3 regions of the Bradyrhizobium sp. USDA 10063 genome follow, and region 1 is predicted to be linked to each of the others. Evidence: predicted binding sites of a transcription regulator. Region 1 holds the regulator's gene; each other region holds the start of a gene.
What was found. The regulator HrcA, encoded in region 1, represses chaperone genes, less so after heat shock. The targets are predictions, from matches to a motif close to GTTAGCACTCNCNNNNNGNGAGTGCTAAC.
Positions count from the first base shown of each region.

Region 2: the regulator HrcA is predicted to act here: its motif matches at 2,188-2,216, upstream of groES (co-chaperone GroES).
Region 3: the regulator HrcA is predicted to act here: its motif matches at 1,392-1,420, upstream of groES (co-chaperone GroES).

Region 1 is NZ_JBSSGP010000002.1:5,707,176-5,711,353, forward strand. Features, by position in the region: gene ACVJGD_RS29135 (hypothetical protein) at 1-800, shown strand, start outside; gene grpE (nucleotide exchange factor GrpE) at 871-1,479, opposite strand; gene hrcA (heat-inducible transcriptional repressor HrcA) at 1,589-2,677, opposite strand; gene rph (ribonuclease PH) at 2,833-3,546, shown strand; gene rdgB (RdgB/HAM1 family non-canonical purine NTP pyrophosphatase) at 3,557-4,178, shown strand, end outside.
Region 2 is NZ_JBSSGP010000002.1:8,606,201-8,610,378, reverse strand. Features, by position in the region: gene ACVJGD_RS42290 (hypothetical protein) at 1-2, opposite strand, end outside; gene ACVJGD_RS42285 (hypothetical protein) at 107-682, opposite strand; gene ACVJGD_RS42280 (hypothetical protein) at 1,015-1,596, shown strand; gene ACVJGD_RS42275 (helix-turn-helix domain-containing protein) at 1,642-1,902, shown strand; gene groES (co-chaperone GroES) at 2,258-2,572, shown strand; gene groL (chaperonin GroEL) at 2,663-4,178, shown strand, end outside.
Region 3 is NZ_JBSSGP010000001.1:236,032-240,209, reverse strand. Features, by position in the region: gene traG (Ti-type conjugative transfer system protein TraG) at 1-322, shown strand, start outside; gene ACVJGD_RS01140 (hypothetical protein) at 562-963, opposite strand; gene groES (co-chaperone GroES) at 1,464-1,778, shown strand; gene groL (chaperonin GroEL) at 1,880-3,520, shown strand; gene ACVJGD_RS01125 (hypothetical protein) at 3,861-4,178, opposite strand, start outside.

The DNA.
Region 1 (4,178 bases):
CTTTCACCGGCTTCGAGACCGAGGACCAGGGCGTCAAAGTGCTGGTGACCGACCTGCCGGCGGAGGCCTATGGCGAGGTCGCCAACGCCTTCAAGGCGAACCCGGGCGGCACCGGCGGGATCAAGCCGGAGAGCATCGAGACCACGGCCGGTCTTGCCTATTACACGGTCGAGAATGCCAAGGACGGCGCCAGCAATGTGCGGCGCTATTCGATGATCCTGCCCGGCCCGACGTTCTCCGGCTATATCGCCATGCAGGTCCCGGAGAATGCGGCCAGGATCTATACCGACGACGCCGTCCGCCAGATGTTCTCGACCGCCGCGATCCGGGACCAGGTTCCAGTCGACGAGCAGCTCGGGCTGATGCCGTTCAAGATAACCGAGCTGGCAAACTTCAAGAACATCCGAACACTGGCGCCCGGCGCTGCGTTGATCGTCGCCGATGGCGATGAGAAGAGCGGGTTCGAGGTGGCGCCCTTCATGATCATCGGCATCATCGGCTCGACCGCCGCCTCTCCCGATGACCGCGGTCGTTTTGCCCAGCAGATCGCGACCACGATCCCCGGTGTGCGCGATGGGCGGATCACGATGTCGGAGCCGATCCGCATCGATGGCCAGCCGGGCTACGAGACGCGGATCGATGCAGTCAGCGGCAAGGACAATACGCCGGTTACCATCGTGCAATGGCTGCGGTTCGGAGCGCAGACCTCGCTGCGCATCATCGGCTCCTCGCCGCGCAATCAATGGTCGACCGCATTCCCGCGCTTCCGCAGCGTGCGCGACGGGATTCAGCCGCGCTGACCTCAACCGATACCGGCCCTTGTCGGGGCCGGCATCAATCTCGTTCCGTCAGTCGATGCGTTGAGCGGTTTCAGTCTTGCTGTGCGGCCGAAGCTGGCGCAGCCTTTGCGCCGCCCTTGGAAACACCGACTAGCGCCGGACGCAGCACGCGATCGCCGATCGTGTAACCGGCCTGTACCACCTGCACCACCGTACCCGATGGCACGGAAGGATCGGGAACCTCGTACATCGCCTGCTGGAAGTTCGGATCGAACTTCTCGCCGGTGGGATCGAATTTCTTGACCCCATTCTTCTCCAGCGTGGCGTGCAGCGAACGCTCGGTCAGTTCGACGCCCTCGATCAGGGCCTTCAGACCGGGGTCGGCGGCCGCCTTGGCCTCGGCCGGGACGGCATCGAGGGCACGCTGCAGATTGTCGGCGATGTCGAGGATGTCGCGGGCAAAGCCGGTGATGCCATAGGCCCGCGCGTCCGCGATCTCGCGGCTGGTGCGCTTGCGCAGGTTTTCCATCTCGGCCAGCGTGCGCAACGTCCGGTCGCGCGCTTCGTTAAGCTCCTTGGTCAAGGCCTCCGCTGATCCCTGCTCGGGATCGTCGGGCATGACGTAGGGCTTCGAGACCACGGGCTCGCCGGTCTGCGCCGGGTTTTCGGCGTTGTCGTTCGGCCGGTTCGGATCGGTCATGGCTTGCCTTTTCGAAAAATCGCGTCTGGTCAACATTTAGGGATTGGCTGGCCGGGATATCGTGCTTTGGGCAACGAAAATCAAGCGCAACCAGCCCTGTTTCGGGGGTCTAGCCACCCAACATCCTGCTGACGAGGCGCGCGGCATAGTCCACAGTCGGGATCACCCGCGCATAATTCAGCCGGGTGGGCCCGATCACACCGAGTACGCCCACGATACGGCCCGCGCCGTCGCTATAGGGCGCAACGATGGTCGAGGAGCCCGACAGCGAGAACAGCTTGTTCTCCGACCCGATGAAGATCCGCACGCCATCGGCGCTTTCCGCGCGACCAAGAAGGTCGATCACGCCGCGTTTGGTCTCAAGATCGTCGAACAGCGACTTGATGCGCTCGAGATCCTCGAGCGCATGCAAATCCTCCAAGAGATTGGCGTGCCCGCGCACGATGAGCTGCCGGTCTTCATTGTCGCCACCCGACCAGCTCGCGAGCCCCGCCGAGATCACCTTCTGCGTCAGCAGATCGAGCTCGGCGCGACTTTGCGCCAGCGCGGTCTCGAGCTCGAGCCGCGCTTCGGCGAGCGTACGGCCGAGGATGCGCGCATTGAGGAAGTTGGTGGCCTCGATCAGTGCCGAGGATGGAACACCCGGCGGCAAGCTCAGCACCCGGTTCTCGACCTGGCCGTCTTCGCCGACCAGCACCACCAGCGCACGTTCCGGCTCCAGCCGCACGAACTCGATATGCTTCAGCCGCGTGTTGGATTTCGGCGTCAGCACCACGGCCGCTGCGCGGGTGAGGCCGGATAGCCGGATCAAGGCCTCGTCGAGCGCTGCCTCGACCGACTGCGCGCGACCGACAGTCGCCAGTTGGCTTTGGATCGATTGCCGTTCTGCCTCGGTGAGATGGCCGACCTGCATCAGCGCATCGACGAAAAAGCGCAGGCCCAGTTCGGTCGGCAACCGGCCGGCGGAAGTATGCGGCGCGTAGATCAGGCCGAGCTGTTCGAGATCGGACATCACATTGCGCACCGAGGCCGGCGACAGCGGCAGCGCAATCAAGCGCGAGATGTTGCGCGAGCCGACCGGCTCGCCGGTCGCCAGATAACTTTCGACGATTTGACGGAAAATGTCGCGCGACCGCTCGTTGAGCTGGGCAAGCCCGGCGTGCGGCGCGATCAAACCAACCGGTTCGTGTTGAACCACAATAACTCCCTCACAACTGCTTCTAATTTGACCATCCACATGCCCGGTGACAAGCGTGCATTACCACGCCGGAGGCGGCCAAAAGGCTTGCCGCTGCGCCTGCCCGCTCCTACAAGCACCGCCAGCCATATCGCTCGAATTCTCGGAGGATTCCCATGCGGCCAAGCCGCCGTGCACCGGACGAACTGCGCCCCGTTTCACTGGAACGCGGCGTGGTTAAATATGCCGAGGGTTCCTGCATGGTGAAATTCGGCGACACCCATGTACTGGTCACCGCGACCCTGGAAGACCGCCTGCCGCCGTGGCTGAAAGGCCAGGGCCGCGGCTGGGTCACCGCCGAATACGGCATGCTGCCCCGCGCCACGCTGGAACGGACCCGGCGCGAAGCCTCCGCTGGCAAGCAGGGCGGCCGCACGATCGAGATCCAGCGCCTGATCGGCCGTTCGCTCCGCGCCACCGTCGACCTGGAAGCGCTGGGCGAGCGCCAGATCACGGTCGATTGCGACGTGCTGCAGGCCGACGGCGGCACGCGCACCGCCTCGATCACCGGTGCCTGGGTCGCGCTTGCCGACTGCATCAACTGGATGAAGGCCCGCAACATGCTGAAAACCAACGTGTTGCGCGACCACGTCGCGGCCATCTCCTGCGGCATCTATAACGGCACGCCGGTGCTCGACCTCGACTATGCCGAGGATTCGGAAGCCGAGACCGACGCCAATTTCGTGATGACCGGCGACGGCCGCATCATCGAGGTGCAGGGCACCGCGGAAAAGACGCCGTTCTCGCAGGACGAGTTCCTGGCGCTGATGGCGCTGGCGCGCAAGGGCGTGGCGCGTCTGGTCGACTTGCAGAAAATGGCGGTGGCGTAGTCAATAGGCCATGCACCGCCGAATCACTGGAAAGCTCGTGATCGCGACCCACAATCCCGGCAAACTTGCCGAGATGCGCGAGTTGCTGGCACCGCACGGCGTGGAGGCGATCTCGGCGGGCGATCTCGGTCTTGGCGAGCCGGAGGAGACCGGCGACAATTTTCGCGCCAATGCCGCGATCAAGGCGATTGCGGCAGCCAAGGCCGCCGATCTACCGGCGTTTGCCGACGATTCCGGACTGGCGGTCGACGCGCTGGACGGCGCACCGGGCATCTATTCGGCGCGCTGGGCCGGCGACAACAAGGACTTCACCGCCGCCATGACGCGGATCGAACGCCTGTTGCAGGAACGCGGCGCGACCACGCCCGACCGCCGAGGAGCGCATTTCGTCTCCGCGCTTTGCGTCGCCTGGCCGGACGGCCATCTCGAAGAGGTCGAGGCGCGCGCCGATGGAACTTTGGTGTGGCCGCCGCGCGGCACCGCCGGTTTCGGTTATGATCCCATGTTCCTGCCGGATGGCTACGCCCGTACCTTCGGCGAGATGACGAGCGTCGAGAAGCACGGGCTGCCGCCGCTTGGGCTCGGCCTGTCGCACCGGGCCCGCGCCTTCGTCAAATTGGCGGAGATATGCC
Region 2 (4,178 bases), 2.9 Mb from region 1:
ATCGACAATTCCAGCGTACGTACGCTCGCACGGGCTTTGTGGAGCGAGCAGGTGAAAGTGCTCGCTGTGAATTTCGCCTTGTCTGAAGGACCTGCTGTTATTTGATCTAGCTAAACGAGCGAATGATCCAGCTTACTTGGTAGACAAGACCTAACGCCACGAACAAACCGTGGAACCGCTTATCGCTGACGACGATTGCGACGAGGCACAGCGCGATGTAGACCATGTTCCGTATCGGATATTCGAGCCCGAACGAAGCGAAGTAGGCCGGGCTCTTGATCGCCGTGTCGACCAAGTCCGCGGCGTAGAGGACTGCAAGAATGCCAAAAAACCAACCCCGTCTGGAGATGAAGTAGTCTTCGTATCCGGTGTATTCCTCCATCGAGGTCGGAAACAGAACGGCGCAGAGAAAAAAGAACAGGCTGCAGAAGACGAGTAGAAAGAAATAGGTTGGGAAGTCGATGCTGGCGACCTCTCTGAGGCGGAATTCCCACCACCAAAGATGAATGACGAAAAGAAACATAGACAGCACCCATCCTATGTGAATCCAGAAAATCTTAACTTTGATTGGATGTTGAACGAATGTCGCGAGGCCGTTGAGCAGTCGTGCAAGGCTGAGACTGAGCACCATGGCCATGATGAAGCGGATATGGGCGTAGATGTCGGGATGGATGTGCTGCATGGCGATCAATTTCCTCAACGGCCTGTAGCGGACCGCTCAACCGCAGCAACCGGATCAGAGCGCTCTTTTCCGCGATGACGACGTCCCTCGTCATATGAACTATGAGGAAGCAAAGCGGCGTGCTGGATCACAAATCTTTATCGATATTCACGAGCATATTACCTGCAACCGGCAGTTGATTACCGTTACCCTCTAGCGGCTGTGCATATTGGAGACCGCGACGAAGTGAGTCATTTCGCAACGACCTGCGCTGCTCACCGATATGTGAAGGATGGTTGAGCGGGAGGTCGGCCCTGCGCGTTTCATGCGCTCCAGCATTGCAGGGAGGCACGATGGCGGAGGGGAAGTTAGCGGGCGCGCTCAACGAGTTCGGCGGCCACGAAACACACGGTGACGGTCTCGGCTGGACGTGCCTCTATGCGTCCGTTCATACCACGACGTGCTACGACGGTTTCTTCGCCGGACGCCCTGACGCACTCATCGAGCTTCGGCTTGCTGGCTCGGCATCGATCATTCGACGAATCCGCGGACAAAGTATACGGCGGCGGACAGAGCCAGGACTTTTCGTCACTGTACCGCCGACCACGGACTTCAACATCGCGCTCGAAGGACAAATCACGGCCCTGCACGTTTACGTTCGCAAGTCGGTCATCGACGAAGTGACGTCGGATTTCGTTCGTGGCAACCCGAGCGTGGTGGAGATCATCCCCAGGTTTGGAGCCGCCGATCACGTCGTCGAGCGCTTGGCCTTGGCCGCGCGGGCGGCGTTGGACGATCCTCCGCACTCGGCGCGCCTGTACACCGACCATCTGGCAAGGGCGTTGGCCGCGCGCCTCCTCCGCGACCATTCCAATGTGTCGGCGCTCGCGTTCAAGAACTTGAACCCCCGTCGGGGTTGCGTTCAACGGCATTGAATAAGGTAAAGACTTGATCGAAGCCGGTCCGATGGAGATCTGTCATTGACTGAGCTGGCGGCCGGCAGCGGCCTCAGCGCGGGACATTTCGTCAAACAATTCAAGCGGTCCACCGGGCTTTCGCCGTACCAATATATCCTGTGCGCCCGCGTCGGCCGAGCCCAACACTTGCTGGCCCAAGGCGTCACACCGATCGCCGAGAGCGCATCGGCCTGCGGCTTTGCCGATCAGGAGCATTTCACCAAGGTCTTCAAGCGGTTGACCGGCGCGACACCGGCCACCTACCGGAACGACCGCCGCAGCTGACGCCGAGAGCCTTTCACGTTTCCGTGGAAACGTGAAAGGCTCGTTTCTTTTCCCTGTCGCGCTTTCTGACGGAAAACCGGATTCTACTTTTCCTGAAAGCGCTCTCATGAGCAACAGGTCGAGCCACAACGGTGTGACTCGTCACGCTTGCGCTTCTCGCTCCGCAGGTGGCCGCCACCGAACCGCCTAGCGTCCGACAGAATTTGCTTCAGATCGGCGGGACTGGGCGACGTTTTTTTTGCTACCAACCCTTGCTCCCGAAAAACCCTGTCCTATTTCAGCTGCGCTGGCACTCGCGGGCGTCGACTGCTAGCAATTGAAACCGTTGACTCGTGCAAATACTTAGGAGGGCTGCATGAATTTCCGTCCGCTTCACGACCGCGTCGTGGTCAAGCGCATCGAAGCCGAAGAGAAGTCCAAGGGCGGCATCATCATTCCAGACACAGCCAAGGAAAAGCCCTCGCAGGGCGAAATCATCGCGGTCGGCCCGGGCGGCCGTGACGAGGCTGGCAAGTTGATCCCGATCGACGTGAAGGTCGGCGACCGCGTGCTGTTCGGCAAATGGTCGGGTACCGAGGTAAAGATCGACGGCCAGGAGCTGTTGATTATGAAGGAGAGCGACATCATGGGCGTTCTCACCGACGTGTCTTCCAACAAGAAGGCCGCCTAATCCACCGCTCGCGCCACTCACCCCTGAGGAGCGCTTGCCGGGCGGCCTGCCAAGGGTGAAATGAGACCAAGACAATTCAGGGAAACCAATATGTCAGCAAAAGAAGTCAAATTCGGCGTGGACGCGCGCGACCGCATGCTGCGCGGCGTCGACATTCTGAACAACGCGGTGAAGGTCACGCTGGGTCCGAAGGGCCGCAACGTCGTGCTTGACAAGTCGTTCGGCGCGCCCCGTATCACCAAGGATGGCGTCACCGTCGCCAAGGAGATCGAGCTCGACGACAAGTTCGAGAACATGGGCGCCCAGATGGTGCGCGAAGTCGCCTCCAAGTCCGCTGACGCGGCCGGCGACGGCACCACCACCGCAACCGTCCTCGCGGCTGCGATCGTGCGCGAAGGCGCCAAGGCGGTTGCCGCCGGCATGAACCCGATGGATCTGAAGCGCGGCATCGACCTCGCGGTCGAGGCTGTGGTTGCGGACCTGCAGAAGAACTCCAAGAAGGTCACCTCCAACGACGAGATCGCCCAGGTCGGCACCATCTCCGCCAACGGCGACGCCGAGATCGGCAAGTTCCTCTCCGACGCCATGAAGAAGGTCGGCAACGAGGGTGTCATCACCGTCGAGGAAGCCAAGTCGCTGGAGACGGAGCTCGACGTCGTCGAGGGCATGCAGTTCGACCGCGGCTACATCTCGCCCTACTTCGTCACCAACGCCGACAAGATGCGCGTTGAGATAGACGACGCCTACATCCTCATCAACGAGAAGAAGCTCTCCTCGCTGAACGAGCTGCTCCCGCTGCTCGAGGCCGTGGTGCAGACCGGCAAGCCGCTCGTCATCGTCGCTGAAGACGTCGAAGGCGAAGCCCTCGCCACCCTGGTGGTCAACCGTCTGCGCGGCGGCCTCAAGGTCGCGGCCGTCAAGGCGCCGGGCTTCGGCGATCGCCGCAAGGCCATGCTGCAGGACATCGCGATCCTGACCGGCGGCCAGGCGATCTCGGAAGACCTCGGCATCAAGCTCGAGAACGTCACGCTGCAGATGCTCGGTCGCGCCAAGAAGGTGATGATCGACAAGGAGAATACCACGATCGTCAACGGCGCCGGCAAGAAGGCCGACATCGAGGCGCGCGTGGCGCAGATCAAGGCGCAGATCGAGGAGACCACCTCGGACTACGACCGTGAGAAGCTGCAGGAGCGTCTGGCCAAGCTCGCGGGCGGCGTCGCGGTGATCCGCGTCGGCGGCGCGACCGAAGTCGAGGTCAAGGAGCGCAAGGATCGCGTTGATGACGCGATGCACGCGACCCGTGCGGCGGTCGAGGAAGGCATCCTGCCGGGCGGCGGCGTCGCCCTACTCCGTGCCACCGAAGCGCTCAAGGGCCTGCGCACCAAGAACGAGGACCAGAAGACCGGCGTCGAGATCGTGCGCAAGGCGCTGTCGGCGCCGGCCCGCCAGATCGCAATCAACGCCGGTGAAGACGGCTCGGTCGTGGTCGGCAAAGTCCTGGAGAAGGATCAGTATTCTTACGGCTTCGACTCGCAGACCGGCGAGTACGGCAACCTCGTCACCAAGGGCATTATCGACCCGACCAAGGTCGTGCGCACCGCGATCC
Region 3 (4,178 bases), on a different contig from region 1:
GATCTCCTTCTCGGCGATCAACGATCCCGAGACGGCGGACTATATCTCGAAGCGCTGCGGCGACACGACCGTCGAGGTGGATCAGCTGAGCCAGTCCTCGCAAATGTCGGGTTCGTCCCGGACGCGGTCCAAGCAGCTCGCCCGCCGCCCGCTCCTGCTGCCGCATGAAGTGCTGCGGATGCGGACCGATGAGCAGATCATCTTCACCGCCGGGAACCCGCCGCTGCGATGCGGACGCGCCATCTGGTTCCGGCGCACCGACATGCGGGCGTGCGTCGGCGAGAACAGGTTCTACCGGAAAGAAGCCGGTCAGCGGAGCTGATGGTCGTGAAGTCGCCGATGACTCCGCGAGAGGATCGTCACGCGAATGCGCGGAGAATGTTTGCGGACTCCGGGAGTGCCGTTTCCGGCGGCGCGAGTAGAGCCGTCCCCCGGAGGGGCTCGCCCAAATACTCCTACCGCTGCGAGATCGATTCCAAGACGATGGACGTCCCGAGCCGAGCCGAACAGAGCCAGGTCGAGAGCGACATCCCGCTCCCATGCGGATGTCCGAACGTCGGGCTACGCATCCGGAAAATTGACGCGCAAGTAGTCAGTTGCCGCGTCGGCCGTAGCGAACGTCGCCAGTTGCTGCGGCGCCTCGTCCGGCCGCTGGGCCTGCCGGACCACCAAGACCTGATCTGCGTCGAACTGGACGCAGGGGCGCTCCCGGAACTTGAGCCACTCCGCTTGCTTTGCCTCGGCCAGCGCGCAGGCCGCATCGTAATCATCGGCGATGCCAAGATGGGTCGAACGGTCCCACGCCCCGCCATTCAGGCACCGCACCTCGATGCGACCATCCGGCAACGTGACGCCATACGGACGATCCCACCATTGATCGAGCTGTGCCTTGCTTCGTGCGTCGTTCGCCGTCGCGTCGAAGGTCTTCGGCAGTTTGGGGTCGAGCGGAATTCTGTTTGGCATTGCGAACCTCCGATCAGACCGAAATTGTCAGAACGCGAGCTGAATTGGGAGAGCTAAATTGGGCTACGCCGGTGACCATTCGCCCACTGGCGGCGCCGCCGCCTGGCTCTTTTCGACTTCGCCGGGACACGCTGTGCGGGGCGTATTATCGTTCCAGGCGCGATCATAGACCTGTGAGATACCGTCGTCTGAATCTCAGGGAAGCCACGGTGGCGGTTACCGGGTCGTGCCCCGACATGCTGATCGAGACGCCTCCTGTTTGCAGCTGCCGGTCGGTATGATCATTCGCCGAAGGAATGCGGCCCCCACATCGAAGAGGGGATCGTGAGCTATCGGCTATTGTCGGATCAGCCGGCGGGGGGTGCCAATTTTTCTATCACAAACCCTTGCTCCGTAAGAAAGCGGTCCTATTTCAGGAGCGCGCCCGTACTAGCACTCACGGGCCTTGACTGCTAACACTCATGAAATCCGTCACTAATACAAATACTTAGGAGAAATGCATGAAATTCCGTCCGCTTCACGACCGCGTCGTGGTCAAGCGCATCGACGCAGAAGAGAAGACCGCTGGCGGCATCATCATTCCCGATACGGCGAAGGAAAAGCCCTCCCAGGGCGAAGTGATCGCCGTTGGCCCGGGCGGCCGCGACGAGAGCGGCAAGCTGATCCCGATCGACGTCCAGGTCGGCGACCGCGTGTTGTTCGGCAAGTGGTCCGGCACCGAGGTCAAGATCGACGGTCAGGACCTGTTGATCATGAAGGAAAGCGACATCATGGGCGTGCTCGACGTCCCCGCTTCCAAGAAGAAGGCCGCCTAATCCAACGCTCGCACCGCTCACCCCTGAGGAGCGCCTGCCGGGCGCCTCGTCAAGGGTGAGACAAGCCGTGAAGCAAAATCCAAGCACTCAGGGAAACCAATATGTCAGCCAAAGAAGTCAAGTTCGGCGTCGACGCCCGCGATCGCATGCTGCGCGGTGTCGACATTCTCTCCAACGCCGTGAAGGTGACGCTCGGTCCGAAGGGCCGCAACGTCGTCCTCGACAAGTCGTTCGGCGCGCCCCGCATCACCAAGGACGGCGTCACCGTCGCCAAGGAGATCGAGCTCGATGACAAGTTCGAGAACATGGGCGCGCAGATGGTGCGCGAAGTCGCCTCCAAGTCCGCTGACGCGGCCGGCGACGGCACCACCACCGCGACCGTTCTCGCCGCCGCCATCGTCCGTGAAGGCGCCAAGGCGGTTGCCGCCGGGATGAACCCGATGGACCTGAAGCGCGGTATCGACCTCGCGGTCGAGGCTGTCGTTGCGGACCTCCAGAAGAACTCCAAGAAGGTCACCTCGAACGAGGAGATCGCCCAGGTCGGTACCATCTCGGCCAACGGCGACGCCGAGATCGGCAAGTTCCTCTCGGATGCCATGAAGAAGGTCGGCAACGAGGGGGTGATCACCGTCGAGGAAGCCAAGTCGCTGGAGACCGAGCTCGACGTGGTCGAGGGCATGCAGTTCGACCGCGGCTACATCTCGCCCTACTTCGTCACCAACGCCGACAAGATGCGCGTTGAGATGGACGACGCCTACATCCTCATCAACGAGAAGAAGCTCTCCTCGCTGAACGAACTGCTGCCGCTGCTCGAGGCCGTGGTGCAGACCGGCAAGCCGCTGGTCATCGTCGCCGAGGACATCGAGGGCGAAGCGCTCGCGACCCTGGTTGTGAACCGTCTGCGCGGCGGCCTGAAGGTCGCGGCCGTCAAGGCTCCGGGTTTCGGTGACCGCCGCAAGGCCATGCTGCAGGACATCGCGATCCTGACCGGCGGCCAGGCGATCTCGGAAGATCTCGGCATCAAGCTCGAGAACGTCACGCTCAACATGCTCGGTCGCGCCAAGAAGGTGATGATCGACAAGGAGAACACCACGATCGTCAACGGCGCCGGCAAGAAGGCCGACATCGAGGCGCGCGTGGCCCAGATCAAGGCGCAGATCGAGGAGACCACCTCGGACTACGACCGTGAGAAGCTCCAGGAGCGTCTTGCCAAGCTCGCGGGCGGCGTCGCGGTGATCCGCGTCGGCGGCGCGACCGAAGTCGAGGTGAAGGAGCGCAAGGATCGTGTTGATGACGCGATGCACGCGACCCGTGCGGCTGTCGAGGAAGGCATCGTTCCGGGCGGCGGCGTCGCCCTGCTCCGCGCCACCGAAGCGCTCAAGGGCCTGCGCACCAAGAACGACGACCAGAAGACCGGCGTCGAGATCGTGCGCAAGGCGCTCTCCGCGCCCGCTCGCCAGATCGCGATCAACGCCGGTGAAGACGGCTCGGTCATCGTCGGCAAGATCCTCGAGAAGGATCAATACGCCTACGGTTTCGACTCGCAGACCGGCGAGTACGGCAACCTCGTCACCAAGGGCATCATCGACCCGACCAAGGTGGTCCGTACCGCGATCCAGAACGCCTCCTCCGTGGCGGCGCTGCTGATCACCACAGAGGCCATGGTCGCCGAGCTGCCGAAGAAGGCCGCTGCCGGCCCCGCCATGCCCCCGGGCGGCGGCATGGGCGGCATGGACTTCTGATCCAGCCGTTCAGGCAAACGACAAAATGCGAAACCCCGGCAGCGATGCCGGGGTTTTTGTGCGCTCTGGCAACTTTTGACCTCGTCAGATTATTCTACCGCGCGATCCGTATTGGCGTTGAAAAGTCGGCCAGTCGACGATCCCGCAAGGAAAGATCGTTGGGCTCGCTTCACACACATTTTAGATCGTTAGACCGCGCGCGTTCGATATCGTACGCCAAAATCCGCCGGCGGTGCCCCGCCTCATGCCGCCATCATCGCGGTTGCGGGAGTTCTGGACAGCATCGGCGATACCTGCGGAACGTCCGGGGAAGACTGGGCGCAGCGGGCGCCCATTTCGTTTAGGCCCGGTTCATGCGCAGCGTAGGTATCCTGAACGACTCGCCGGCGAGCGCGAAAGACATATTCCGCTTCGCAACGCCCGAATGCTTGGCCAAGACATCCTTGATGACAGATACATCATCCGTGAAAGTCATTTTATCGAGAAATTGCCGCAATGCGGCTTCGTCGGGACTCAATCGGCTGCAGATCCCGAACTTGAGTATCTCGGGGACGGTTTCGTCGAGTTTCAAGCCGTAGCTTGTAACCTTGCCGCTCTCGTAGACCGCGGAGCGCAGCCAGTAGCCGCCCCTGTCGAAGAATATCATTGGGGTGAAATT